Regions from separate parts of the Pseudomonas sp. GW821-FHT02C04 genome, predicted to be linked through region 3. Evidence: predicted binding sites of a transcription regulator. Region 3 holds the regulator's gene; each other region holds the start of a gene.

Region 1 (9,612 bases), on a different contig from region 3:
TCGATCGGCAAAGCCTCTCACGGCCGTGGGATTTATGAAGGCCCGGGCATCTCGATCAAACTGTCGGCCCTGCACCCGCGTTACAGCCGCGCCCAGTACGAGCGCGTGATGGATGAGCTGTATCCGCGCCTGCTGTCGCTGACCCTGCTGGCCAAGCAATACGACATCGGCCTGAACATCGACGCCGAAGAAGCCGACCGCCTGGAGCTGTCGCTGGATCTGCTCGAACGCCTGTGCTTCGAGCCGCAACTGACGGGCTGGAACGGCATCGGCTTCGTGATCCAGGCCTACCAGAAGCGTTGCCCGTATGTGATCGACTACGTGATCGACCTGGCTCGCCGCAGCCGTCATCGCCTGATGATCCGTCTGGTGAAAGGCGCGTACTGGGACAGCGAAATCAAGCGCGCCCAGGTCGAAGGTCTGGAAGGCTATCCGGTCTACACCCGCAAGGTGTACACCGACGTTTCCTACATCGCCTGCGCCCGCAAACTGCTGTCGGTGCCGGAAGTCATCTACCCGCAGTTCGCCACGCACAACGCCCACACCCTGTCGGCGATTTATCACATTGCCGGTCAGAACTATTACCCGGGCCAGTACGAATTCCAGTGCCTGCACGGCATGGGCGAACCGCTGTACGAGCAGGTTGTAGGCAAAGTCTCCGAAGGCAAGCTGAACCGCCCGTGCCGTGTGTACGCTCCGGTCGGTACCCACGAAACCCTGCTGGCGTACCTCGTGCGTCGCCTGCTGGAAAACGGCGCCAACACTTCGTTCGTCAACCGCATCGCCGACCAGTCGATTTCGATTCAGGAACTGGTGGCCGATCCAGTTGCGCAGATCGAGCAAATGGCGACCGTGGAAGGTGGTTTCGGCCTGCCGCACCCGCGCATTCCGCTGCCGCGTGACCTTTATGGTTCCGAGCGCGCCAACTCCAGCGGTATCGACATGGCCAACGAACATCGTCTGGCATCGCTGTCCTGCGCCCTGCTGGCGACCGCGCACAACCACTGGAAAGCCGCGCCGATGCTCGGTTGCGCCTCCAGCAACGAAGCACCGGCACCAGTCCTGAACCCGTCCGATCTGCGTGACGTGGTCGGCCATGTGCAGGAAGCCACCGTCGAAGACGTCGACAACGCCATTCAATGCGCCCTGAACGCTGCACCGATCTGGCAGGCCACCCCGCCGGCCGAACGCGCCGCGATTCTGGAACGTGCCGCCGACTTGATGGAAGGCGAGATTCAGCCGCTGATGGGCCTGCTGGCTCGCGAAGCCGGCAAGACCTTCGCCAACGCCATCGCCGAAGTCCGCGAAGCGGTCGACTTCCTGCGTTATTACGCAGTGCAGGCCCGCAACGATTTCAGCAACGACGCCCACCGCCCACTGGGCCCGGTGGTCTGCATCAGCCCGTGGAACTTCCCGCTGGCAATCTTCAGCGGTCAAGTCGCCGCCGCACTGGCCGCCGGTAACCCGGTCCTGGCCAAACCGGCCGAACAAACTCCGCTGGTGGCTGCACAAGCCGTACGCCTGCTGCTCGAAGCCGGGATCCCGGAAGGCGTGCTGCAACTGCTGCCGGGTCGCGGTGAAACCGTCGGTGCCGGCCTGGTGGGTGACGAGCGCGTCAAAGGCGTGATGTTCACCGGTTCCACCGAAGTCGCGCGCCTGTTGCAACGCAACATTGCCGGTCGCCTCGACAACCAGGGCCGTCCGATTCCGCTGATCGCCGAAACCGGCGGCCAGAACGCGATGATCGTCGACTCTTCGGCACTGACCGAACAGGTGGTGATCGACGTGGTGTCGTCGGCCTTCGACAGCGCCGGTCAACGTTGCTCGGCCCTGCGCGTCCTGTGCTTGCAGGAAGATTCGGCTGATCGCGTCATCGAAATGCTTAAAGGTGCGATGGCTGAAAGCCGTCTTGGCAACCCGGAGCGCCTGTCCGTGGACATCGGCCCGGTGATCGACGCCGAAGCCAAGGCCGGCATCGAGAAGCACATCCAGGGCATGCGCGACAAAGGTCGCAACGTGTACCAGGTGGCTATCGCCGATACCGAGGAAGTCAAACGCGGCACCTTCGTCATGCCGACCCTGATCGAACTGGAAAGCTTCGACGAGCTGCAACGCGAGATCTTCGGCCCGGTGCTGCACGTGGTGCGCTACAAGCGTAAAGAAATCGACCAGTTGATCGCCCAGATCAACGCCTCCGGTTACGGACTGACCCTCGGCGTGCACACCCGCATCGACGAGACCATCGCCAAGGTGATCGACAACGTCAACGCCGGTAACGTCTACGTCAACCGCAACATCGTGGGTGCCGTGGTCGGCGTCCAGCCGTTCGGTGGTGAAGGCCTGTCGGGTACTGGTCCGAAGGCCGGTGGTCCGCTGTACCTGTACCGTTTGCTGTCGACGCGTCCTACCGATGCCATCGAACAATCCTTCGCTCGCGGTGATGCAGCCGTGGCACCGGATGTTCGTCTGCGTGACGCCCTGAGCAAACCGCTGGTCGCCCTGAAAGCCTGGGCCGACAGCAACAAGTTCGCCGACCTGAGCACTCTGTGCGTGCAATACGCAGCCCAGTCGCAAAGCGGTATCACCCGCGTACTGGCCGGCCCGACCGGCGAGAAGAACAGCTACGCGATCCTGCCGCGCGAGCACGTGCTGTGCCTGGCGGACATCGAAGGTGACCTGCTGACCCAACTCGCTGCGGTACTGGCAGTGGGCGGTTCGGCGGTCTGGCCGGAATCCGACACCAGCAAGGCATTGTTCGCACGCCTGCCGAAGGAGATTCAGGCGCGGATCAAGCTGGTTTCCGACTGGAACAAGGATGACGTGGTGTTCGACGCGGTTCTGCATCACGGCCATTCCGACCAGTTGCGTGCGGTCTGCCAGCAGATCGCCAAGCGTGCCGGCGCCATCGTCGGGGTTCAGGGCCTGTCCCAGGGCGAGACCAACATTGCGCTGGAGCGCCTGGTGATCGAGCGCGCATTGAGCGTCAACACCGCAGCAGCGGGCGGTAACGCCAGCCTGATGACCATCGGTTAATCGCCGACTCTGTCAGCAACATAAAAAATGGGCGCCCTCACCGGCGCCCATTTTTTTTGCCTCTCCATCACCGTTATCAATCTTCCTGTTCAGCCTTTATTCGCAAGCCTAGACTCGGTCCATTCCAAAAAAAGGTAGGCCGCCATGTCCGAGACGCTGCTCAGTTCCCGCAATCTGGCTTTCGAGCTGTACGAAGTCCTCGATGCCGAGGGCCTGACCCGGCGCGAGCGGTTTGCCGAACACAACCGCGAAACCTTCGATGCCGCCATCGGCACGGCGCGCAACATCGCCGAAAAGTACTTCGCACCGCACAACCGCAAGGGTGACGAAAACGAGCCGCGCTACGAGAACGGTCAGGCGATTCTGATTCCCGAAGTGAAACCGGCGGTGGATGCCTTCCTCGAAGCCGGATTCCTCAACGCCGCGCGCAGTTTCGACGCTGGCGGCATGCAACTGCCTACATTGTTGTCCCAGGCCTGCTTCGCCCACTTTCAGTCGGCCAACGCGGCGTCGACCTCGTACCCGTTCCTGACAATGGGCGCGGCCAACCTGATCGAAAGCTTCGGCACCGACGAGCAGAAGCAGCGCTTCCTGCAACCGATGATCGACGGTCGCTTCTTCGGCACCATGGCCCTGACCGAACCCCATGCCGGGTCGTCGCTGTCGGATATTCGTACCCGCGCAGAACCGGCGTCCGACGGCACTTATCGCCTGAAGGGCAACAAGATCTTCATCTCCGGCGGCGATCACCCGCTCTCGGAAAACATCGTGCACATGGTGCTGGCCAAATTGCCGGACGCGCCAGCCGGGGTGAAGGGAATTTCGCTGTTCATCGTGCCCAAGTTTCTGGTCAACGATGACGGCAGCCTCGGCAAGCGCAATGACGTGCTGCTGGCCGGGCTGTTCCACAAGATGGGCTGGCGCGGAACGACCTCGACCGCGCTGAACTTCGGCGATAACGGCGAGTGTGTCGGCTATCTGGTGGGCAAGCCGCATCACGGTTTGAGCTACATGTTCCAGATGATGAACGAGGCGCGGATTGGCGTCGGCATGGGCGCGGTGATGCTCGGTTACGCCGGTTACCTGTACTCGTTGGAGTATGCCCGCGAACGTCCACAGGGCCGTGTGCCGGACAGCAAGGACCCGACGACGGCGCCGGTGGCGATCATTCAGCACGCGGATGTCAGACGCATGCTGCTGACGCAGAAGTCCTACGTCGAAGGTGCGTTCGATCTTGGCCTGTACGCGGCGCGGCTGTTCGATGACACCACCACGCTGGAAACCGAAGCCGGGCGCAAACAGGCCCATGAATTGCTGGACCTGCTGACGCCGATCGTCAAATCCTGGCCATCGGAGTTCTGCCTCAAGGCCAACGAACTGGCGATCCAGATTCTCGGCGGCCACGGCTACACCCGCGAATACCCGGTGGAACAGTACTACCGCGACAATCGCCTGAATCCGATCCACGAAGGCACCCACGGCATTCAGTCCCTTGATCTGCTGGGACGCAAACTGGCGCAAAACGGTGGCGCCGGGCTCAAGCAACTGATTCGCCTGATTGCCGACACGGCCGAACGCGCGGTGGCGTACGAATCGTTGACCGCATTGCGTGAGCCGCTGGAGAAACTGGTCGCACGCCTGCAGAGCGTGACCATCGGCTTGCTGACGGATCTGGCCCAGGGCAAGGTCAACAGCAGCCTGGCGAATTCGGCGCTGTACCTGAAAGTGTTCGGGCACACGGTGATTGGCTGGCGCTGGCTGGAGCAGGCGATTCGGGCCGAAGAAGGGTTGGCCAAGGGGAATGCGGCGGATACCGACTTCTATAAGGGCAAGTTGCAGGCGGCGCGGTATTTCCTGACGTGGGAAGTGCCGGGTTGCCATCATGAGCTGGCGTTGCTGGAGGCTCGGGATGATACGTGCCTTGCAATGCAGGACGCGTGGTTCTGACCCGTTGATGATCGTTCCCACGCGTTGCGTGGGAACGATCAACTAATCAGGTAAGTTTGAACCCACCCATCTGCCGCGCCAGATCATCCGCCAGCCGCTGCAGCATCTGACAATCCTCACGACAAGCCCGAACCTCTCCCGCCGTCGCCCGCGCCAGATCGGAAATCCCCTGCACGTTGCGGTTGATCTCCTCGGTCACCGCCGACTGCTCCTCCGTCGCCGTCGCCACCTGATGGTTCATGTCGCTGATGCGCTCGACCTGCCCGGTAATCGCGGTCAAAGACGCACCCGTACGCTGGCTCGACTCTACGCCGGTGCCGGTTGCCGCCTGTCCCGTACGCATTGAAGACACCGCATTCTCCGCCCCCTGCTTGAGGCTGCCGATCATCTGCTGGATTTCGTCAGTGGATGCCTGAGTGCGGCGCGCCAAGGTGCGCACTTCATCGGCCACCACAGCAAAACCACGCCCCATGTCCCCGGCCCGCGCCGCTTCAATCGCCGCATTCAGCGCCAGCAGATTGGTCTGCTCGGAAACACCGCGAATCACTGCCAACACTTGATCGATCGACGCCACCTGATGCGCCAACTCACCCACCGCCCCCGCCGCGACGCCGATTTCATCGGACATGCTTTCTATATGGCGAATCGAACTGCCGACCACTTCCCGCGCCTGCATCGCTTCATCGCGAGCCGTTTGCGAGGCGAGCGCAGCGTTGCCTGCGTTCTGGGCGATTTCCTGCACGGTCAGGCCCATTTCGTGGACGGCGGTGGCAACCATGTCGGTCATTTCCTGCTGGCGACCGGAGCGCTCGGCGGTGTTATCCACAACCCTGGCAACTTGGCCGACCGCAACGCGCAGACGCTCACTGGTGGTCAGCACCTCGGCGATCATCCCGCGCTGACTGTCGAGGAAACGGTTGAAGCCCCGAGCGAGGTCGCCCAGCTCGTCGGCGCGGCTGGAATCTAACCGATGGGTCAAATCTCCACCACCGCTACCGATTGCTACCAGTGCGGCTGTTACCTGACGAATCGGGCGCACCAATCCCTGAGCCAGCCAGATCACCAGCGCCAGACAAACCAGCGCCACCGCCAGACCGATGCCGCTGCTCATCCACATCGCACGGCGGGCTTCGGCGTAGATCTGTGACTGCGGCACTTCGGCCACCAGGGTCCAACCGAGGTCACGCAAAGGCAGGCTGAAGGCGAGGAAGTCTTCGCCGTCACGCTGGAAGCTGCTGTTGGCCGCCACTTTATGGCCCATGACCGCTTGTGCCGCGCTTGCGCCGATCTGCTCGCTCAAGGTGCGCTTGCCGCTGAACTGTGCTTCGGGATGGACCTGGATCAAACCGTCGGAACGCACGAGATAGACCTTCCCGCGCTCGCCGAAGCTGAAGTTGTGGATCAGCTCCGACAGCTCTTTCATGCTCAACCCGAGCCCCGCAACGCCGACCACTTTGCCGGCCTGCTCGACCTTCAAATCGATGAACAGCGCCAACTCTCCGGTTGCCCCGTCGTTGTCGATGTTCAGGGTTCGGGGCTGATTGCTGTCGAGGAAAGAGTAAAACCAGGCGTCGGCCGATTTGGATCGGCTGAGGGTGCGATCCAGGCCTTTTTCGGTGATGTAGTGATTGGATTCCGTGCCGATGATCAGCGCGGTAAACGCCTTGTGTTCGGCGCGGATGCCTTCCAGATACTGCGCGAAGCCTGCCGTTTTAGCGGAATCTTCGCCATTGGCCAGCCAATCGCGGACCATCGTATTGCTGGCAATGTCTTTGGCGGCGGTGAGGGGTTGAACGAGAATTCGCTCGATGTCGTTGCGCGTCGCTTCGATGCTCGACGGCAACGCCTGCTCGACCAGATAGCTCTGGGCGAGGCGGTTGACCACCAGGGTATAAATGCCAACCACGATCAGGATGCTGACCAGCAGGGCGGTGCCCATGCCGAGGATCAACTGCCATTGAATACTGCGACGCCAGAACTGCATGGAGCACCCCCCAAAGAATAAGAGGCTGAAACACTGCAACAGCCGTGCCGATTGTATACAACGCAATCGACAATCTTATTCTTTGGTTGTGCGCAACCCATCAACCCTGATTGATGGTCTTGGCGATGGTCTCGACCGTGGCGCTGACTTGCTCTTGGTAACGCTCGAGTTCCTGCTGGTGCTGCTTCTTCATTTCAATCTGCTGCGAGCACAGATTCATCGCCGCCAGCACCAGCAGGCGGTCACCGATCAGCGTCGGGTATTTGCGTTTGGTGTCGGCCAGTGCGGCCTTGAGCATCAATGCGGCGTCCAGCAGGGTCTGTTCTTCCCCGGCCGGTGCCTTGATCGAATAGTCCTCCCCCATGATGGAGACGACTTTTACCCCTGCTGTGCCGTGGTTCATGCGCTGACAGGACCTGCGTTGACGCGATCAACCAGGGCCTGGATGCGAGCGGCAGTGGCGCCGTGTTTTTCTTCCTGCTCCATCAGGCTCAGTTGCAGGCTTTCGTTTTCATCCTTGGCCTGGGCCAGTTCCGTGGACAGGGTCTGGTTGGTTTCCGAGAGGGTCTGGTTCTGTTGCACCAGATCGCTGACGAGCTGTTCCAATTGGCTGAGGGATGCTTCCAACATTTTGATCTTCCAGGGCATTTTCAAAGGGCGCGTACGATAAAGAAAAGTCGTCGTGGATGCCAGGGTTAAACCGGCGCAAGGCCTTGATTTTCCTGGTGGCCGACCGTTCCTGCGAGTGTTAGAGACTGTGATCTGCCGATCTGGTTCCTGCACTTCGTCGCCCGGCCTTCAGTGCGACAAATACGCGCACCGGCTCAAGACTTTAGTCGTATGACCGATAAGTCATCCAACAGCAGTCTCAGCCCGCATGGATGCGGCCCTTCCTGGTATACGCCCCATGTCCCTTCGCAATATGAATATCGCCCCCCGGGCGTTCACCGGTTTTGCCCTGATCGGCGGCCTGATGCTCATTCTCGGTGTGTTCGCCCTGAACCAGATGAGCAAGATCCGCGGCGCCGCCGAAAACATCACCACCACCAGCGTGCCGAGCATCAAGAACCTCGACGAGTTCACTCAGCTGACCCTGCGCCTGCGAGTGCTGTCGTACCGTTTGCTGGTGAACCGCGAGCCGGACATCCAGCAGAAAACCATCGAACTGCTGGAGATGCGCAACCAGCAGATCCGCAAGGCCCAGACCGATTACGAGCCGTTGATCGGCAGCCCGGCCGAACGTGCGGCCTATGACCAATATGTGCAGTTGCTGGGTCAGTACCGCCAGATCGAAGACCGGATGAAAACCCTGTCGCGCAACAATCAGGTGGATGAACTGCGCAACCTGCTGAACACCCAGTTGCTCGACAACTCCGAAGCGATGAACTCGGTGCTCAACCGTCTGATGCAAATCAACGGCGAGCAGATCAGCACCACCAACCAGCAAGCCGCCGAGCAGTTTTCTTCGGCTTTCAGCCTGGTGGTGACGCTGCTGGTGATCGCGACCGGCCTGACCTTCCTCTTCGCCTGGCTGCTGACCCTGAGCATCACCAAGCCGATTTCCAAAGCGCTGGATGCGGCGGAAACCATCGCCGAAGGCAACTTGACCCAGCCGATCCACGTTGACGGCACCGACGAAGCCGGACGCCTGCTGGCGGCCATGGCCAAGATGCAATCGAAGCTGCGCGACACCCTGCAGCGAATCTCCGGCTCGGCCACCCAACTGGCCTCCGCCGCCGAAGAGCTGAACAGCGTCACCGACGAAAGCGCCCGTGGCCTGACCCAGCAGAACAACGAAATCGAGCAGGCTGCCACCGCAGTCAACGAGATGACCAGCGCGGTTGAAGAAGTCGCACGCAACGCCGTCAGCACCTCGGAAGCCTCGAAGAACGCCACCACCTCCGCCGGCGACGGCCGTGACCTGGTGCAGGAAACCGTCAGCGCCATCGAACGCATGAGCGCCGACGTGCAGAGCACCGCCACCCTGATCGGTGATCTGGCCAACGAATCCCGTGACATCGGCAAGGTGCTGGACGTGATTCGCGGCCTGGCCGACCAGACCAACCTGCTGGCACTGAACGCTGCCATCGAAGCGGCCCGTGCCGGTGAAGCCGGTCGCGGTTTTGCCGTGGTGGCGGACGAAGTCCGTGCCCTGGCGCACCGTACTCAGCAATCGACCAGCGAAATCGAGCGCATGATCGGCAGCATCCAGAGCGGCACCGAACACGCCGTGGATTCGATGCGCAACAGCACCGAACGCGCCGAATCGACCCTGAACATCGCCCGTGGCGCCGGCCTGTCGCTGGACACCATCAACACGGCCATCGTCGAAATCAACGAGCGCAACCTGGTGATCGCCAGCGCCGCCGAAGAGCAGGCGCAGGTAGCGCGGGAAGTGGATCGCAACCTGGTGAACATTCGCGATCTGTCGGTGCAATCGGCGACCGGCGCGAATCAGACCAGTGCGGCGAGCAACGAGCTGTCGCGCCTGGCGCTGGATCTGAACAATATGGTTGGGCGGTTCAGCCTGTAACCTTCCGCATGACTGATCGTTCCCACGCCCGTGGGAACGATCTTGCACTCCGCGCAAAAAGCTTTTTGACAGCATCACATTTCAACAGGTTAGAATCGCTGGCACGCAGACTGCA
Region 2 (9,612 bases), on a different contig from region 3:
TCCACTGCACATCACATCCCTGCAGGAACTGCCGGTGATTGACCCCGCTGAATACTGGAAAGGCAGTCAGGACCTCGACCGTTGGCCTGCATTGACGGCACCCCTGCATGACGGGCTGATCTTCAAGACAGGAGGAACCACCAGCGCCGGCAAGTTTTCACTGTTCCGGCGCGAGGAATGGCAGACGATGGTGGCGGATTTCGGGCGTAGTCTCGACGCGCAGTTGAGCCCAGGAGACCGCGTCGCCAACCTGTTTTTTGTCGGTGACCTGTATGCCAGTTTCATCTTCACTCACGATGCGCTGGCGCATGTGCAAACCGAGGTCATCGAGTTTCCGTTCACCGGCCATGTCGACTCAGGCCTCCTGGCTGATGCGATTGCCCTGCACCGGATCAATGTGCTGGTCGGCGTGCCCGCCCATCTGTTGACCTTTGCAGCCTGGCTCGAACAACACGGCCGGGTTCTCGAGGACGTCACCACCCTGCTCTACGCCGGTGAAAGCCTGTTTGAGGCACAGTTGCAACAGCTTGAGCGGGTCTTTCCCAATGCCCGTGTGTCCTCCATCGGTTACGCCAGCGTGGACGCCGGGTTCATCGGTGCCAGCCATCGTGACTGCGACCTGGGTGAACATCGGGTTCCCGAAGGCCACGCAGTGCTGGAAATTCTCGACGAGCGAACCGGTGAAGTCATCGAAGACTGCGAGCGTGTCGGACGCCTGGTGATGACCAACCTCACGCGCCGGTTGATGCCGTTGATCCGCTACCCGGTCGGCGACCGTGCCTGCTGGCGAGAGCCGAGCGGCACGTCCCGGCGCAAGTTCGCGTTGATGGGCCGCTGCGCCGACAGCCAGCGGGTGCGGGTGGGCATTTTGACCCTGTTGCCGCAATCGATCGGCGAGACAGTGCGGCGCGTCACCGGCAGCGAGGACTGGCAGTTGTTGATCGAGCAGGATGGGGCGAAGGATGTCCTGCGCCTGCTCTGGGCGCCGGACGCTATGGCGCCGCCAATCGCTGAAGCCGACAGGGCGCTGCACAGCGCATTGATCGAAGACTATCCGTTGATCGAGCAATTGCACGCCGATCAGTTGCTGGCGCTGCAGATCAAGTGCTGCACGGTGCAAGAACTGGCACTTCATCCACGCTCCGGCAAACGTCAGCGTGTGCTGGACCGGCGCGTCTACAACGGCCCTCGTCAGGAGCGTTGCTGATGGAATCAATCAGCCTGCGAAGTTATCGCACCAGTGACGCCGCTGCCGTGAGTCACCTGTTCAGAAAGATCTATGGCGACCATTACGCTCAGCCGCATGTCTATCTGCCCCGCATGATCTGTCAGAACCATGCCGACCGCCGCTGGCACTCGTTGGTGGCGGTGACGAACAATCAGGTGGCGGGGCACGCCACGTTGATACTTGACCAGGGATCCTCCATTGCCGAACTGGCGCTGAGCGTGGTGGATCCGCAGTTCCGTGGCCAGAACGTCGCCACGCGACTGGGCCGACACTTGCTGATCCATGCGCAGGCGCTCGGTTATCAGGGCGTCACGATCAAGCAAATGACCCAACATCCCTATACACAGAAAATGGCCGCCAGTCTTGGCTTTCACAACACCGGTTTACTGCCCGATCATGCACCGTCGCCCTTTGGCGGTACGGTGACGGAATCGCTCGTAATGGGTTACGCCCCTGTCGATGGCTATCAGCGCCCGCTGCCGGCACTGCCCTGGCCGGACGAATGTCGTGCGTTCATGCAGCAGATGTGCGAAGTGTTTGGAATTCGGATCAACGTTTCGCCCTGGATCGGCGCACCGGCGCAGCTGGAACAGCGCTGGGGTCGATATGACGGCGTATTCAGCGAAGTTGACGACAGTTTGCTCAGACAATTGCAGCAACTGCCCGCCCACTGGCTGATATCCATCAGGCTTAGACTCGCACAAGGTTTTGACAATGCCTGGCAGCGATTTTCGAAGGTGGGGTTCGTGTTCACCGGACTTGCGCCCGATGACAGGGGGGACGGGTGGCTGGCGCTGTTTCATCGCGGGTTCCAGCCCAAATCCCTGACACTGCATTGCCCGCAAATGCAGCGACTGCATGACGATATGCAGCGACAGATCGTCCTGTCCCCGGAACACCAGGCTTGCGGCAACCGCCCATAAACGAAAGGGCCCGCCCCGTTTCCGGAGCGGGCCCTGTCTGTCACGCCTTGGCGCTGACGCCTTTGTCGGTCGGAGGTGGACGTTCACCGCCCTGTCCGTAGGTTTTCAGGCTCTGCAGCACATAAATGGCTTTCTTGTACTCCGGGATCAACGTATTGGCGTACTTGTTGCCCTTGAGACTGTTGTTGTTGATGGTGTCCAGTTGCGTGGCGAAATATTCCAGCGCATTGAACTTGGCATCCGGGTCTTTCTGAATGCCGAAGCGGTCGAACTTGTCACCGGCATTGAGCAGTGTCATCGAGGTCACTTCGGAAATAAGGCCCCGACTGCGCAGGAAGTCAGTCAGTTTGCCCAATTGCTTGGGAGTGACGTTTTCCGGATCGAACCCCTTGATGTTCTTGTGCAAACGCTGCTTGTCCATTTCCGCCGTATTGAGAACGGTGGGGTCGTTGCCGACCAGGGCCAGCATCTGCTTGACCTTCACGCTTTGAGAAACCGGTTTGCCCGAGCTCCCTGCATCTCGAACCAGCAAACCTGCCTTGGGCTGCCACGCGCCGGTATAACCAACGGTCATGAGCGTGCTCCTTGCGAAAAGAACATGGAAATATCCTTGTGGAACGTCTTGAGTTGCCCGGAGTATCGGCCGGCAAACTGATGTCACCAATCTGTTTTTCACTTTTTTACAAATTTCGTACATTCTCGATACAAAGCACTGCAAGCCCCGCAGATGTTGAGCCAGAGCCGTCTGGCCAGTCCGGCGAAAATCGGCTTTTTACTCTAACGAACGGGCTGGTTAGTTTGCATGTGTCGGATCTGTTACTTGCCGGTCAGCGTTTCAAAACTTTTTAGCACGTGAGTACCTAAAGCTTCCTCGCGCCGCGACGATACGTAAGGGATACCCCTACTGTTTTACTCCTCGCCCCTAATAAGAAACGCTGCTCAAGGACCGGTCTCCATGCCCGCATTCCGTACCATTCAGGCTCGCTACACGCTGTTTCTGGTTCTATTTATCCTGTTGCTGTCGGTCCTGACCGTGGTGGGCATCAGCCAGTTGGTCGCGCCGAAACTGCGTCATACCGAAGAACAGGTCGTGCTCAACCGCATTGCCGAGGTCGCCGAGCAGATCCAGGGCGAACTGAACAAGGTTCAATCGCAGCAACGCAGCATCACCCAGACCATTCCGCTGCTCGACAGCGCCGCCATCGATACGGTGCTGCCGGGTCTGGTGGACCAGTACGGCGAGCTGAAAGTATTTGGCGGCGGTATCTGGCCGCTGCCCGGCCAGCGTGAAGCCGGGCGTAACAAGTTCAGCACCTTCTGGCACCGCGACAGCTCCGGCAAACTCGCCGTGAACACCTTCTGGAACAGCGACGCAGCGCCCAACTATTACGACCAGAGCTGGTACAAGGGCGGCCTGCAGACCCCGCGCGGCCAATGCGCCTGGGCCGCCGCCTATAAAGACGATGCCAGCGCCGAGCCACGCACCAACTGCGCCATGGCCATTCAGAAGAACGGCACGACCTGGGGCGTATCGACCATCGACGTGACGCTGGGCTTCTTCAACGACCTGGTGGCGCGCAAGGAAAAAGACCTCAGCGCCGAAATGCTGATCGTCGAGGCCGACGGCAAGATCATCAGCAACAGTTCGCGCATCAATGGCCCGATCGTGCTGAAAAACATCAGCGAGCTGGCCGGCAGTTCACCGTTTGCCAGCCAGGTAAAAGCAGGCCTGCAACAGCGTGATCAGGCCCAGCGCGTCGAGTTCGACAATAACGGCGAAGCCAGCACCTTCTTCATGCGCCCGATCGAAGGCACGCCTTGGTTCCTCGCCACCGCCCTGCCGACCAAGTTGATCACCGCCCAGCGCGATGACGTGCTCAGCACCCTGAGTCTGTTGCAGATCCCACTGGTGATCCTGCTGGTGCTGTGGCAGGTCTATGCGATCCGCCAACTGATCCAGCGCATGAAGGCCCTGAAAGCCAACATCGATCTGCTGTCCAGCGGCGATGCCGACCTGACCCGACGCATCACAATTCGTGCCGAAGATGAACTCGGCGCGATCGGTCACTCGGTCAATACCTTCATCGCCTACCTGCAGAACATGATCGGCGAAGTCACCCAGGCTACCGGCGCCATGGCTTCGAGCCTCGACAACCTGCAACGTACGTCGGCGCACACCAGTCAAATTCTGCTGCGCCACGCCTCGGAAACCGACCAGACCGTCACCGCGATCAACGAGATGAGTTCGACCGCTGAAAGCGTCGCGCAGAATGCCGCCGAAACCGCAGCCTTCACCCAGCGCGCCAACGAAAACGCCGACCGTTCGCGGGTGGTGGTCGGCGAAGCGTCGAGCAGCGTGGTCGCGCTGATCGACGAAGTGGCCAGCGCCACGCACAAGGTCGAAAGCATGCAACAGGACGCACAACGCATCACCGAGATTCTCGGGGTGATTGGCGCGATTGCCGGCCAGACCAACCTGCTGGCGCTGAACGCCGCCATCGAAGCCGCCCGCGCCGGTGAACAGGGACGCGGCTTCGCGGTGGTGGCCGACGAAGTGCGCGCCCTCGCCGCCCGCACCCAGGCCAGCACTTCGGAAATCAACGAAATGTTGACCCGCCTGACCCAAGGCGTGAGCTCGTCGGTCAGCGCCATGGAAAACACCCAGGCCAGTTGCCAGTCGGCCGCCGACGCCACGGCCCGAGTCAACAGCGGCCTCGATGAGATGGCCGGCTCGGTCAGCCACATCAACAGCCTCAGCACGCAGATCGCCACCGCCGCCGAACAGCAAAGCGCCGTGACCGAAGAGATCAACCGCAGCATGGTGCAGATCCGTCACATGGTCGATGAACTGGTGCAAAGCGGTCAGGCCAGCGAGCTCAACACCCGCCAATTGCTGGAAGCCAACAGCCGGGTCGGCGCGATCATGGGCCGGTTCAAGGTGCGCTGACCCTGACCGATCTGTCATCTCTCGCTCAGCGGGCTGTCAGCCTTGATCTACGATCATGCTGGCAGCCCGCCTTGTATCACTTGGAAACACTCCGTTGATGCCGGGCAGGAAAATCCGGTCAAAATGCGTTCTTTTTTGACCGTTACCCGAGTCGAGAGCCTTCCATGCGAAACCACCTGCGTCTGGCCGCCCTGAGCGCCCTGTTCATCTCCTCCCTGGCGCAAGCCGCCGATCTCATCCCGATCGAAGTCCACCGCGACGCCAACTGCGGCTGCTGTAAAAAGTGGATCAGCCATCTGGAAGCCAACGGTTTCAAGGTCGAGGATCACGTTGAAGCCGACATGAGCAGCTTCAAGCAGCAACACGGCGTGCCGCCACGTCTGGCGTCCTGCCACACCGCAATCATCGACGGCAAATTCGTCGAAGGTCACGTCCCCGCCGAACAAGTGCTGGCCCTGAGCAAGCGTGACGATCTGCTTGGCGTAGCCGCTCCGGGGATGCCGATGGGCTCGCCGGGCATGGAAATGGACGGCATGAGCGATGCCTATCAGGTCATCGGCCTGAAGAAGGACGGTGCTGATGTGGTGGTGGCGGATTACCCGGCCCATTGATGACGGCGGGTTATCTCGGACTGTTCTTCGCCGCGTTTGGCGCCGCCACACTGCTGCCGCTGCAATCGGAGGCGGTGCTGGTCGGGTTGCTGGTCAGCGATCGCTATTGGCTGTGGGGACTGCTGGCCGTGGCGACACTGGGCAATGTCCTCGGTTCGCTGGTCAACTGGTGGCTGGGACGCGGACTGGAGCGGTTTCAGGGTCGACGCTGGTTTCCGGTCAGCCCGAAGCACATGGTTCGCGCCCGCGTTCACTATCAACGTTATGGGCACTGGTCGCTGCTGCTCAGCTGGCTGCCGGTCATCGGTGATCCCCTGACACTGATCGCCGGGGTCATGCGTGAACCGCTCGGGCGATTCCTGTTGATCGTCACCCTGGCCAAAGGCGCCCGTTATGCGGTGCTGGCGATGCTCACGCTGCGCTGGCTCGGTTGAACGTTCAGGCGCGGGAATTGCCTGTGTTTAACGTCGCCCTAATCCGGCCGTTCCAGCATCGGCCGATTTCCTGTGGAGTTGTCCTATGTCTGTGTCGCTGACCCGCTGGCTGCCTGGCCTGCTGTTGACCGCTGCCCTGCCCCTGTTTGCTCACGCCGACGGCCCGCAATACGGCCCGGAACTGCAAGGTTTCGACTATCCCTACACCCTCAAGCATTTTGCCTTTCAGTCCCAGGGCAAATCATTGCAGATGGGTTACATGGACGTCGCCGCCCACGGCAAGGCCAACGGGCGCACCGTGGTGCTCATGCACGGCAAGAATTTTTGCGGCGCCACCTGGGACAGTTCGATCAAGGCCCTGAGCGAGGCCGGTTACCGGGTCGTCGCCCCGGATCAGATCGGCTTCTGCACCTCCAGCAAACCCGATCACTACCAGTACACCTTCCAGCAACTGGCGGCCAACACCCAGCAATTGCTCAAGGCGCTGGGCATTCAGAAAGCCACCCTGCTCGGCCACTCCACCGGCGGCATGCTCGCCACCCGTTACGCGCTGCAATACCCGGATCAGGTCGAGCAACTGGCGCTGGTCAACCCGATCGGGCTGGAGGACTGGAAAGCCCTCGGCGTGCCGTATCGCAGCGTTGATCAGTGGTATCAGCGCGAACTGAAAGTCACCGCCCAAGGCATTCGCGACTACGAGCGCAGCACCTATTACGGCGGTCGCTGGAAACCCGAATTCGACCGCTGGGTAGACATGCTCGCCGGCCTGAGCAATGGCCCGGGCAAGACTCAGGTCGCATGGAACTCGGCGCTGATCTACGACATGATCTTCACCCAGCCGGTGTACTACGAGTTCAAGGACCTGAAGATGCCGACCCTGTTGCTGATCGGCACCTCCGACACCACAGCCATCGGCAAGGACATTGCACCGCCCGAGGTGAAAGCGAAAATCGGCCACTACGACGTGCTGGGCAAACAGGTCGCCAAGCTGATTCCGCAGTCCACATTGGTGGAATTCCCCGGCATGGGCCATGCCCCGCAGATGGAAGAACCGGCGCAGTTCCACCAGGCACTGCTCGGCTGGCTGAACAAAACCAATCCCGTTCGTTGAGGAGTCAAGGCTGATGGCGGTGCAGATTGCGGTGATCGATGACTGGCAGGACGTCGCACGGGGCGTAGTCGACTGGTCGGTGCTCGACAGTCTCGGCGAAGTGACTTTCGTCCATGATTACCCGGCGGACAACGCCACGCTGGCCGAGCGCCTGGGCCGGTTCGAGGTGATTTGCGTGATGCGCGAACGCACGCGCTTCGATGAAGACCTGCTCAAGCGTTTGCCGAACCTCAAGCTGCTGGTCACCGGCGGCATGCGCAATGCAGCGCTGGACATGCCGGCCGCTGCCCGGCTCGGGATCAAGGTCTGCGGCACCGACAGCTATAAGCATGCAGCGCCAGAGCTGACCTGGGCGCTGATCATGGCCGCCACCCGCAACCTGGTGAACGAGGCCAATGCCCTGCGCGCCGGCCAATGGCAGCAAGGTCTGGGCGGCGATTTGCACGGCAAGACCCTCGGCATTCTCGGGCTCGGCAGTATCGGCCAACGGGTGGCGCAGTTCGCTCAGGTGTTCGGCATGCGGGTGATCGCCTGGAGCGAAAACCTGACGGCCGAGCGCGCCGAACAGGCCGGTGTCACCTATGTCAGCAAGCAGCAATTGTTCGAACAGGCTGACGTTTTGTCGGTGCACCTGGTGCTCAGCGACCGCAGTCGCGGTCTGGTCGATGCTCAGGCGCTGGACTGGATGAAGCCAACCGCCCTGCTGGTCAACACGGCGCGCGGGCCGATTGTCGACGAAGCGGCGCTGATCAAGGCCTTGCAGAAACAGCGCATCGGTGGCGCAGCGCTGGATGTATTCGATGAAGAACCGTTGCCGGCGCTGCATCCGTTTCGCACGCTGGACAATGTGCTGGCCACGCCTCATGTCGGATACGTCAGCCGAAAGAACTATCAGCAGTTCTTTTCGCAGATGATCGAGGACGTTCAGGCCTGGTCAGCGGGAGAACCGATTCGTCTGCTGAACTGACTTTCCTCCAATTCGCGGGCAGCCCCTGCCCGCGAATCAGCACCCACTGACCGCACGCCAACACAACTGTCCGCACCGCAACAGTGCACACGCACTTTCCTCGCGCCCGAAAACGTGACCGGCCGGTCACCGTTTTGCACCGTCCGCCCCTTCAAACATGCACTTCGTCGGTGCGATCACCCGCTCAAAGCCACGGTTTCCGTGAGCCTGCAACAGATTGTCGAACAATTCGTCCGATTGCCCTGGCCCGCTCTAGGATCTGGCCTAGACTGGTTTTCGCGGGGCGAAACCGGTCGGTCACAATGTGGAAATTTTGTCGAAACTTTTGCTGATCGCGACGGGTCATCTGAAAGACAAGGCCAAGGCGACTGGTTCATTCCTTGCAATGGCCTCTTCACCCATTCTGCTTGCGCGTGTTGGGTAGCGTTTGCTCACCGATGCGTGGCGCGTTTGCGCCCGGCCACAGGATTTGGCCATGGACATCGCTTGTTCAAGACAAGAATCAGATCAACAAAACGGGAGATTCATATGATCAGTGCGGCATTGGATATTCAGGGAGAGCGTGCTCATCCGCCGGTCGGCGAATCGAGCACCGTGAGCGTTCCCGGCAGCCGGTCGATCAACGTCCCGGGCACCAAGACGCTGACACCGGTAGCCAGTCAGAATCCCAACAAGAAGAAAGTGTTGTTCGTGACCTCGGAAATCGCCGATCTGGTGAAGACCGGCGGTCTTGGTGACGTTTCTGCCGCCCTGCCCCGCGCGATGGCGCATGAGCATGATGTCCGGGTACTGATCCCCGGTTACCCGCAAGTGATGAACAGTGAAAATCCGATCCACATCATCGGCGAACTGGGCGGCCACGCCGCGCTACCACCGTGCAAGATCGGGCGCATGGACATGCCCGACGGTCTGGTCATTTATGTGTTGATCTGCCCTGAACTCTACGCACGCGACGGCGGCCCTTATGGCGCCAACAACGGCCGTGACTGGCCGGACAACCACATTCGTTTCGCCCGTCTGGGTCTGGCCGCCGCCGATATCGCCGCCAACCTCGCACAAATCCACTGGTGCCCGGATCTGGTGCACGCCCATGACTGGCCGGCTGGTCTGGCGCCTGCTTACATGCACTGGCGCGGGCAACGCACGCCGACCCTGTTCACCATTCACAACCTCGCCTATCAGGGCGTGACCAGCCTCGGTTCGTGCCCGGAGCTCGGGATTCCCGCCCATGCCCTGCAACAGGAAGGCATGGAGTTCTACGGCAAGATGTCGTTCCTCAAGGCCGGCATGGCCTATTCGAGCCACATCACCACGGTCAGCGCCACCTACGCGCAGGAAATCACCACCCCTGATTTCGGCTGCGGCCTCGACGGCTTTCTCGCCGCCAAGAC
Region 3 (9,612 bases):
TCGGCCGCGAACTGGCCCTTGCCGTGCAACTGGTCGAGCAGCGACTCGAATTCGGCGTCGGTGATTTCATCGCTGGCCGCTTCGGTGGAAGCAGGCGCAGCGGCAGCCGCCGGGGCTTCGGCTTCGGCCTTGACGGCGTTCAGCGAGTCCAGCAACTGTTCAAATTCGTTATCGGTGATATCGCCCGAATCGCCTTCGACGACCAGTTCTTCGATCATCTCGGCAACAGGCGAAGCCGGGGCTTCATCCGCCGATTGCGGTTCGGCCAGGCGCGCCAGGGCGGCCAGCAGTTCCGGGGTTGCAGCGGTGATCGGGCTGCGATCGCGGACTTCGCTGAACATGCTGTTCACCGCGTCCAGCGCTTCGAGCACCACGTCCATCAGTTCTGCATCTACGCGACGTTCACCCTTGCGCAGGATGTCGAACACGTTTTCGGCGATGTGACAGCACTCCACCAGCTCATTGAGCTGAAGGAAGCCGGCGCCCCCTTTTACAGTGTGGAAACCGCGAAAAATTGCGTTGAGCAGATCTGCGTCATCCGGGCGGCTTTCCAGCTCGACCAGTTGTTCGGACAGTTGCTCAAGAATCTCGCCGGCCTCAACCAGGAAATCCTGAAGGATCTCTTCATCGGCGCCGAAGCTCATTAATGGGGTGCTCCTACAGGTCTAAAAACCCAAAAAAACTCAAAATCCAAGGCTGGATAGCAAATCGTCCACATCGTCCTGACCGGACACAACGTCTTCTCGTTTATCGGCATGAATCTGCGGACCTTCACCCTGCGAGAGATGTTTTTGTGGATCTTTTTCAGCGAGCATTGCCGCACGGTCATGTTCGATGCCCGCGAAGCGGTCCACCTGACTGGCCATGAGCACGAGTTTGAGCAGATTGCTTTCGACTTCGGTGACCAACTGGGTCACGCGCTTGATCACCTGACCTGTGAGGTCCTGGTAATCCTGGGCCAGCAGAATGTCGTTGAGGTTGCTCGACACCGCGCGGTTGTCCGCGCTGCTGCGTGCCAGAAAACCGTCGACCCGACGCGCCAGCTCGCGGAACTCTTCAGCCCCGACTTCACGGCGCATGAAACGTCCCCAGTCGGCACTCAATGCCTGGGCTTCGTCAGCCAGGCCATTGACCACCGGCGTGGCGCTTTCCACCAGGTCCATGGTGCGGTTGGCCGCGGCTTCGGTCAGCTTGACCACATAGCCCAGACGCTCGGTCGCATCAGTGATCTGCGACACTTCCTCGGCCTGCGGCATATGCGGGTCGATCTGGAAGTTGACGATTGCACTGTGCAGTTCGCGTGTGAGCTTGCCCACTTCCTGGTACAGGCCACGGTCACGGGTCTGATTGAGCTCATGGATCAGTTGCACGGCGTCGCCGAACCTGCCCTTTTCAAGGCTTTCGACCAGTTCGACCGCGTGTTTTTTCAGAGTCGACTCGAAGTCGCCCTGTGAAGATTCGTTATGCTCCATAGCTCCCCCGCGCGTCATCAGCCGATGCGTTCGAAAATCTTCTCGATTTTTTCTTTCAGCGCCTGAGCCGTGAAAGGTTTGACCACGTAGCCGTTAACGCCGGCCTGGGCCGCTTCGATGATCTGCTCGCGCTTGGCTTCAGCAGTCACCATCAGCACTGGCAGGTGCTTGAGTTTTTCATCGGCGCGCACGTGACGCAGCAGGTCGATACCGGTCATGCCAGGCATGTTCCAGTCGGTCACCAGAAAGTCGATGCTGCCGCTGTTGAGCACCGGAATGGCAGTGGTGCCATCGTCGGCTTCAACGGTGTTGGTGAACCCGAGATCACGCAACAGGTTCTTGATGATCCGCCGCATCGTTGAGAAGTCATCAACGATGAGGATTTTCATGTCTTTGTTCAATTCGACCTCCAAGCAGTCTTAAACGCGCCCAGCACCTGGACGCGCCATTTCAATCAATCCGGCAAAGCACTCGATGACTGTCTGGAGCACAACAGAGCAAGACCGGTGCCGTTCACCACCGCACCAGCCTCGTTCGCAGCGTCCCCACACTGCCCTCAGCGCGCTCGCCACTCCCCCAAACGCCCCCGCAAACGGGCCGCGCACTGGCTGTGTAACTGGCTGACCCGCGATTCACTGACGCCAAGGACTTCACCGATTTCCTTGAGGTTCAGCTCTTCGTCGTAGTACAGCGCCAACACCAGTCGCTCACGCTCCGGCAAATTGGCAATCGCGTCCGCCAACGCAGCCTGGAAGCGCTCATCTTCCAGATCGCGCGACGGCTCAAGATGAGCACTTGCGCCATCCTCGTGCAGCCCTTCGTGTTCGCCGTCCTGCAACAGGTCGTCGAAACTGAACAGTCGGCTGCCCAGGGTGTCGTTCAAAATCCCGTAGTAATCGTCGAGACTCAATTGGAGTTCGGCCGCAACCTCGTGATCTTTAGCGTCACGGCCGGTTTTAGCTTCAATCGAGCGAATCGCGTCGCTGACCATACGGGTGTTGCGGTGAACCGAGCGCGGTGCCCAGTCCCCCTTGCGTACTTCATCGAGCATGGCGCCGCGGATCCGGATGCCCGCGTACGTTTCGAAACTGGCGCCTTTGCTGGCGTCGTATTTGGTCGAGACTTCGAGCAGGCCGATCATCCCGGCCTGGATCAGGTCTTCGACCTGCACACTGGCCGGCAATCGCGCCAGCAAGTGGTAAGCAATGCGTTTGACCAGTGGCGCGTAACGCTCGATCAGCTCGTACTGCGCGTCACGTGCCGACTTCTTGTAGAAATTCATACCGCTGGCGGTCATAGCACAGGTCCTGCCGTTTGCTGCACGAGGCGCTCGACGAAAAATTCGAGGTGGCCGCGCGGGTTGGCGGGCAGCGGCCAGGTGTCGACCTTCTGTGCGATCGCCTTGAACGCCAGTGCGCACTTGGAACGCGGGAAGGCTTCATAGACCGCACGCTGCTTCTGCACCGCCTTGCGCACGCTTTCGTCGTAAGGCACCGCGCCGACGTATTGTAGGGCGACGTCGAGGAAGCGATCCGTGACCTTGGTCAACTTGGCGAACAGATTGCGACCTTCCTGCGGGCTCTGGGCCATGTTGGCCAGGACGCGGAAGCGGTTCATGCCGTAATCGCGGTTCAGCAGTTTGATCAGCGCGTAGGCGTCGGTGATCGAGGTCGGCTCGTCACAGACCACCAGCAACACTTCTTGCGCCGCGCGAACGAAACTGACTACCGAGTCACCAATACCCGCAGCGGTGTCGATCACCAGTACGTCGAGATTGTCGCCGATGTCGCTGAACGCCTGAATCAGACCGGCATGCTGGGCCGGGCTCAGGTGAACCATGCTCTGGGTGCCGGAAGCGGCCGGCACGATGCGGATCCCGCCGGGGCCTTGCAACAGCACGTCGCGCAGCTCGCAGCGGCCCTCGATCACATCGGCCAGGGTACGTTTGGGCGTGAGGCCCAGCAGAACGTCGACGTTCGCCAGACCCAGGTCGGCGTCCAGCAGCATGACCCGACGGCCAAGCTCTGCCAGCGCCAGGGACAAGTTCACTGACACGTTAGTCTTGCCGACGCCACCTTTGCCGCCGGTCACCGCGATCACCTGTACGGGATGCATGCTGCCCATGTTATTTCTTTACCTTGTCTTGCATAGACGGAGGCCACATTACTGGCTGCGCGTTCACAACCGGAACAATGCATGGCAGACCATCGATGTAGGTACAAAAACTGTTCATTACCTCAGCCAACCTGCTTGGTGGGACTGTGGTAGATATCAGCGAACATGTCAGCCATGGCTTCTTCGCTGGGTTCTTCCTGCATTTGCACGCTGACGGCGCGGCTGACCAATTGATGACGGCGCGGCAGATGCAGATCATCCGGAATCCGTGGGCCGTCGGTCAGGTAGGCGACCGGCAGTTCATGACTGATCGCCAGGCTCAGCACTTCGCCAAGGCTGGCCGTCTCATCCAGTTTAGTCAGGATGCACCCGGCGAGCCCGCAACGCTTGTAACTGTGATAAGCGGCGGTTAGAACCTGTTTCTGGCTGGTGGTTGCCAGTACCAGATAATTTTTCGACCGAATGCCACGACTGGCCAGACTTTCCAGCTGCATGCGCAGTGCCGGATCGCTGGCCTGCAGGCCGGCGGTATCGATCAGCACCACGCGTTTGCGCAGCAGTGGATCCAGCGCCTGCACCAGGGACTGGCCCGGATCGACGTGGGTCACCGATACATTGAGGATCCGGCCCAGGGTTTTCAACTGTTCCTGAGCACCGATGCGGAAGCTGTCCATGCTCACCAGCGCAATGTTCTGCGCGCCGTACTTGAGCACGTAACGGGCGGCCAGTTTGGCCAGGGTGGTGGTCTTGCCCATGCCGGCCGGGCCGACCATGGCAATGATCCCGCCCTCTTCCAGCGGCTCGACTTCCGGCGTGGCGATCATCCGCGCCAGGTGCGCCAGCAACATGCGCCAGGCCTGACGAGGTTCTTCGATATCGCTGGTCAGCGCCAGCAGGTCGCGCGACAACGGGCCGGACAAGCCGATGCGTTGCAGACGACGATAAAGGTTCGCCTGAGCCGGACGGCTGCCTTGCAGCTGATTCCAGGCCAGGGTGCCGAGCTGCACTTCCATCAGCTCGCGCAGACTGTTGAGTTCGAAACGCATCGAATCCAGCGCACGCGGATCGACACCAGCGGCAGCTGGCGCAGGTGCCGGAGCTGGACGCGCCGGAGCAGCGTAAGTCGGTTCTGTCAGAGGCTCGGCAGCCGTCAGCGGCAGGCCGGCGGTCAATGGCAGACCGGAGAACAACTGGCGATTGGTGTTGCCGTCGGCCTCACCACGCATGCTCAACTCGGCCTGGGCAGTAACGATGCGCGACTGGGTCTTGCGCAGCTCGTCTTCGAGTTCCATGTTCGGAACCCGTGGCGCCAGCGCCGACAATTTGTAATCCAGCGCCGCCGTCAGCTCGACGCCGCCGGCAATGCGGCGGTTGCCAATGATGGCGGCATCAGCGCCCAGCTCATCACGAACCAGCTTCATGGCCTGACGCATATCGGCGGCGAAAAAACGCTTAACTTGCATAAACCACTACCTCAGCCGTTGGGCCCTACTGTCGCAACGATGGTCACTTGCTTGTTGTCCGGAATTTCCTGGTAGGCCAGCACATGCAGTCCAGGGACTGCCAGGCGGCCAAAGCGCGAGAGCATCGCGCGAACCGGGCCTGCTACCAACAGGATCACCGGCTGACCTTGCATTTCCTGACGCTGCGCCGCTTCGATGAGCGAACGCTGCAGCTTCTCGGCCATGCTTGGCTCCAGCAGAACGCCCTCTTCCGAGCCTTGTCCTGCCTTCTGCAGACTATTGAGCAATATTTGTTCCAACCTTGGCTCCAGCGTGATAACTGGCAGCTCCGACTCAGTCCCTACAATGCTTTGGACGATGGCGCGAGAAACGCCGACCCGCACAGCGGCCACCAAAGCGGCGGTATCTTGACTCTTGGCGGCATTGTTGGCGATGGCTTCGGCAATGCTGCGGATGTCGCGCACCGGCACGTGTTCGGCCAGCAGCGCCTGCAAAACTTTCAGCAGCTGCGACAACGTGACCACGCCCGGCACCAGCTCTTCCGCCAGTTTCGGCGAGCTCTTGGCCAGCAATTGCATGAGTTGCTGCACTTCTTCGTGGCCGATCAGCTCACTGGAGTGTTTGTACAGAATCTGGTTCAAGTGCGTGGCGACCACGGTACTGGCGTCCACCACGGTGTAACCGAGCGATTGTGCCTGGGCACGCTGGCTGACTTCGATCCACACCGCCTCCAGCCCGAAAGCCGGATCTTTGGCGGTAATGCCGTTGAGCGTGCCGTAGACCTGCCCCGGGTTGATCGCCAGTTCGCGATCCGGGTAGATCTCGGCTTCGGCCAGGATCACCCCCATCAGGGTCAGGCGATAGGCGCTCGGCGCCAGGTCGAGGTTGTCGCGGATGTGCACGGTCGGCATCAGGAAGCCCAGATCCTGCGAGAGCTTCTTGCGCACGCCCTTGATCCGCGCCAGCAATTGCCCGCCCTGATTGCGGTCCACCAGCGGAATCAGGCGATAACCGACTTCCAGACCGATCATGTCGATTGGCGTCACATCGTCCCAGCCCAGTTCCTTGGTTTCCATGGCGCGGGCCGGCGACGGCAGCAGTTCCTGCTGACGCTGAACCTCTTGCAGCGCCTGCACCTTGGCGACGTTCTGCTTTTTCCAGAACAGGTACGCGCCGCCGGCAGCCAGTGCGGCCATGCTCAGGAAGGAGAAGTGCGGCATGCCCGGCACCAGGCCCATGACCGCCATCAGACCGGCCGCCACCGCCAGCGCTTTCGGCGAGGCGAACATCTGGCGATTGATCTGCTTGCCCATGTCTTCCGAACCGGAAGCACGGGTCACCATGATCGCGGCCGCTGTAGATAACAACAGTGATGGCAATTGCGCCACTAAACCGTCACCGATGGTCAGCAGGGCGTAAACCTTGCCGGCGTCGGCGAAGGTCATGTTGTGCTGGAAGATACCGACGGCCATGCCACCGATCAGGTTGATAAACAGAATCAGCAGGCCGGCGATGGCGTCACCACGGACGAACTTGCTGGCACCGTCCATCGAACCGTAGAACTCAGCCTCTTGGGCAACTTCAGAACGACGGGCCTTGGCCTGGTTCTGGTCGATCAGACCGGCGTTGAGGTCGGCGTCGATTGCCATTTGTTTGCCGGGCATCGCGTCGAGGGTGAAGCGCGCGCTCACCTCGGAGATCCGGCCGGCACCCTTGGTCACCACGACGAAGTTGATGATCATCAGAATGGCGAAGACCACGATACCGACCACGTAGTTACCGCCGATCACCACCTCACCGAAGGCCTGGATCACCTTACCGGCAGCGGCGTGGCCGTCCTGACCGTGGAGCATCACCACCCGCGTCGACGCCACGTTCAGCGCCAGCCGCAGCAGCGTCGCCACCAGCAGGATCGTCGGGAACACCGCAAAATCCAGCGGCCGCAACGCGTACACGCAGACCAGCAGCACGACGATCGACAGGGCAATGTTGAAGGTGAAGAACACGTCCAGCAGGAACGGCGGCACCGGCAACATCATCATCGCCAGCATGACCAGCAGCAACAGCGGCACACCCAGATTGCCCCGACTGAGATCGGCAATGTTCGAGCGAGCACTGTTGATTAACTGAGAGCGATCCACCGGTTTTCCCCGTTCCTTTAAAGCAAACTTTTGACGCCCAGAGCGGGCGCACGGCGGCTACTGCAAGAAGCCTTCCAACTTTTGCCGATGATTGAAACAGAGGGGTTTGAGCGTGGTTTTTCTGCTGGGCGGGATGGTGCCTTCGCAAGAAGTCAGCAAAAAGCGCCTTTTAAACTCGGGTGTTTAAAGGACACCTTCAGACACGCCTTACAGGCTACGAATCCTTGCGCCGTTGCCTACAGCTACGCCAGAATCCGCCGGCTTGTGCGCTTTGAGGTCGGGTTCTATTGTGGGTCGGTCGCTGACGAATCAGCGATCGGGTTTAGCGACTCGGACTTTCTCAGCGCATCAGCGTTCATGGCTTCGTTGTGGGACTCTTCGTCCGCAATTACGTTATGGCGGCTGTATGCGGGAGACCTTCGGGTCTACCGGGGTGCCTGAGACCGGTTCGCTAACCTGCGTACAGCTGCCACCTTCACCTGTTTAGCGACAGGGAAAGAGTGGCTCCATAACTCAGGAGCTTCACCATGATCAAACCAACACCCAATCCGCCCGAAACCGACCCCGCCTCGCCCTACGAATCCCTCGAATCCAGAAAGCTTCACGAAGCCGCCGACCGCGCCCTCGATCACTATCTCTGCCCGCCCGGATCCACTCCACCACCGCGCAGAACCCGCCGGATGTTCGCCGTTACCGCGGACTTCAAAAACGAAGAGCTGCTGGTCGAGCTCTGCGAAACCCTCGCTTCCGCCAGAACCATCGCCAATGACTTCGCCCACCTCATGCCCGCCGCGCAGCGCAGGACGCTGACGGGCATCGGGCAACTGATCATGCTCGGGGAACTGGCAGCGAATCGGGTGCTGAATAATCTGGAACTACCGCAGTCGCAGAGCTCCGTGTAAAGGCTTGAGAAATGCGTCGTGGCGGCTGACACCTTCGCGAGCAACACAGGTCATCGGGCATAAAAAAACCGCCACCGGGTTCAACCGGGGGCGGTTTTTTTGCTTCATCACTATCAGGAATCGCGCCGCAGATCCGGCGGGATCGGCAGATCGTCCTTGAGCGGTTCCGGGAACTTGCCCTTGCCCGCGCGGTGCTGGCGGATCTGGTAGACGTAGGCCAGGACCTGGGCGACCGCCAGGTACAGACCACCGGGAATCTCTTCCTCCAGTTCCGTGGAGTAGTAGATCGAACGCGCCAGACCTGGCGATTCGAGCAGCATGACGTTGTTGGCCACGGCGATTTCGCGGATCTTCAGCGCCAGGAAGTCGCTGCCCTTGGCCAGCAGCATCGGCGCCCCGCCCTTCTCCGAGTCGTATTTGAGGGCCACGGCGTAGTGCGTCGGGTTGGTGATGACCACGTCGGCATCCGGGATCGCCGCCATCATCCGGCGCTGCGACATCTCGCGCTGGACCTGACGAATCCGCTGTTTGACCTCCGGCCGGCCTTCCTGATCCTTGTGCTCGTCGCGCACTTCCTGCTTGGTCATCTTGAGCTTTTTAATGCTCTCCCAGAGCTGCACCGGGACGTCGACGGCCGCGATGATGATCAAACCGCACGCCATCCACAAAGTGCTCCAGCCCACCAGTTGCAGACTGTGAATGATCGCCCGGTCCAGCGGTTCGTGGGCAATGCGCAACAGGTCGTCGACATCCCCGGACAACACCACCAGCGCCACCGCCAGAATGATCAGGAACTTGGCCAGCGCCTTGAGCAGTTCGATCACCGACTTCATGGAGAACATGCGCTTGAGACCCGCGCCAGGGTTCATCCGACTGAACTTGGGCGCCAGGGAGCCCGCAGCAAACAACCAGCCGCCGAGGGCGATCGGCCCGAGAAACGCCGCCAGCAGCAAGGTGATCATGATCGGCTGGATCGCCACCAGTGCGATCACCCCGGAATTCATCAGGAACTTGCCCATGGAGCTCTGATCCATGATCACTTCGCGCGACAGCGTGAAGTTCAGGCGCATCAGCTCCATCAAGTCCTGCGCCAGCATGCCGCCGAACACCAGCAACGCGCCGGACCCGGCGAGCATGATCGCCAGCGTGTTGAGCTCCTTGGAGCGCGCAATCTCGCCTTTTTCCCGGGAGTCCTTCTTGCGCTTCTCCGTGGGGTCTTCTGTTTTATCCTGACCGCTCTCGCTCTCTGCCATGACTCAGCGCGCCTGTGCCAGTTCGCGTAGCAGCTGCAAGGCTTCGACGGCCAGCGGCTGATACTGATTGAGAATGTCCGCCAGCCCGACCCAGACAATGAACAGGCCGAGCACGAGGGTCAGCGGGAAACCGATCGAGAAGATGTTCAGCTGTGGCGCCGCCCGGGTCATCACACCGAATGCAATGTTGACCACCAACAGCGCAGTGACAGCCGGCAGCACCAGCATCAATGCCGCGCCAAGCACCCAGCCGAGCTTGCCGGCCA

What was found. The regulator FliA, encoded in region 3, starts transcription of late flagellar genes. The targets are predictions, from matches to a motif close to CTAAAGTTTNNNNNNNNNNNGCCGNTAA.
Region 1: AC07VV_RS17415 (methyl-accepting chemotaxis protein) is a predicted target of FliA. The motif match lies at 7,788-7,815, and genes of this name have one in related genera.
Region 2: AC07VV_RS03860 (methyl-accepting chemotaxis protein) is a predicted target of FliA. The motif match lies at 3,012-3,039, and genes of this name have one in related genera.

Annotation. Positions count from the first base shown of each region.
Region 1 covers NZ_JBWKVT010000004.1:380,833-390,444, reverse strand. Annotated here, with positions in the region: gene putA (trifunctional transcriptional regulator/proline dehydrogenase/L-glutamate gamma-semialdehyde dehydrogenase) at 1-3,033, shown strand, start outside; gene AC07VV_RS17440 (acyl-CoA dehydrogenase) at 3,178-4,980, shown strand; gene AC07VV_RS17435 (methyl-accepting chemotaxis protein) at 5,027-5,758, opposite strand; partial or broken gene AC07VV_RS17430 (cache domain-containing protein) at 5,894-6,919, opposite strand; gene AC07VV_RS17425 (cell division protein ZapA) at 7,065-7,367, opposite strand; gene AC07VV_RS17420 (hypothetical protein) at 7,364-7,594, opposite strand; gene AC07VV_RS17415 (methyl-accepting chemotaxis protein) at 7,872-9,497, shown strand.
Region 2 covers NZ_JBWKVT010000001.1:822,500-832,111, reverse strand. Annotated here, with positions in the region: gene AC07VV_RS03875 (phenylacetate--CoA ligase family protein) at 1-1,207, shown strand, start outside; gene AC07VV_RS03870 (GNAT family N-acetyltransferase) at 1,207-2,151, shown strand; gene AC07VV_RS03865 (hypothetical protein) at 2,192-2,725, opposite strand; gene AC07VV_RS03860 (methyl-accepting chemotaxis protein) at 3,107-5,098, shown strand; gene AC07VV_RS03855 (DUF411 domain-containing protein) at 5,263-5,709, shown strand; gene AC07VV_RS03850 (YqaA family protein) at 5,709-6,143, shown strand; gene AC07VV_RS03845 (alpha/beta fold hydrolase) at 6,229-7,254, shown strand; gene AC07VV_RS03840 (D-2-hydroxyacid dehydrogenase family protein) at 7,268-8,221, shown strand; gene glgA (glycogen synthase GlgA) at 8,750-9,612, shown strand, end outside.
Region 3 covers NZ_JBWKVT010000003.1:122,986-132,597, forward strand. Annotated here, with positions in the region: gene AC07VV_RS12490 (chemotaxis protein CheA) at 1-644, opposite strand, end outside; gene AC07VV_RS12495 (protein phosphatase CheZ) at 684-1,472, opposite strand; gene AC07VV_RS12500 (chemotaxis response regulator CheY) at 1,490-1,861, opposite strand; gene fliA (RNA polymerase sigma factor FliA) at 2,029-2,769, opposite strand; gene fleN (flagellar synthesis regulator FleN) at 2,766-3,596, opposite strand; gene flhF (flagellar biosynthesis GTPase FlhF) at 3,710-5,050, opposite strand; gene flhA (flagellar biosynthesis protein FlhA) at 5,062-7,191, opposite strand; gene AC07VV_RS12525 (DUF6124 family protein) at 7,719-8,093, shown strand; gene flhB (flagellar biosynthesis protein FlhB) at 8,207-9,346, opposite strand; gene fliR (flagellar biosynthetic protein FliR) at 9,350-9,612, opposite strand, start outside.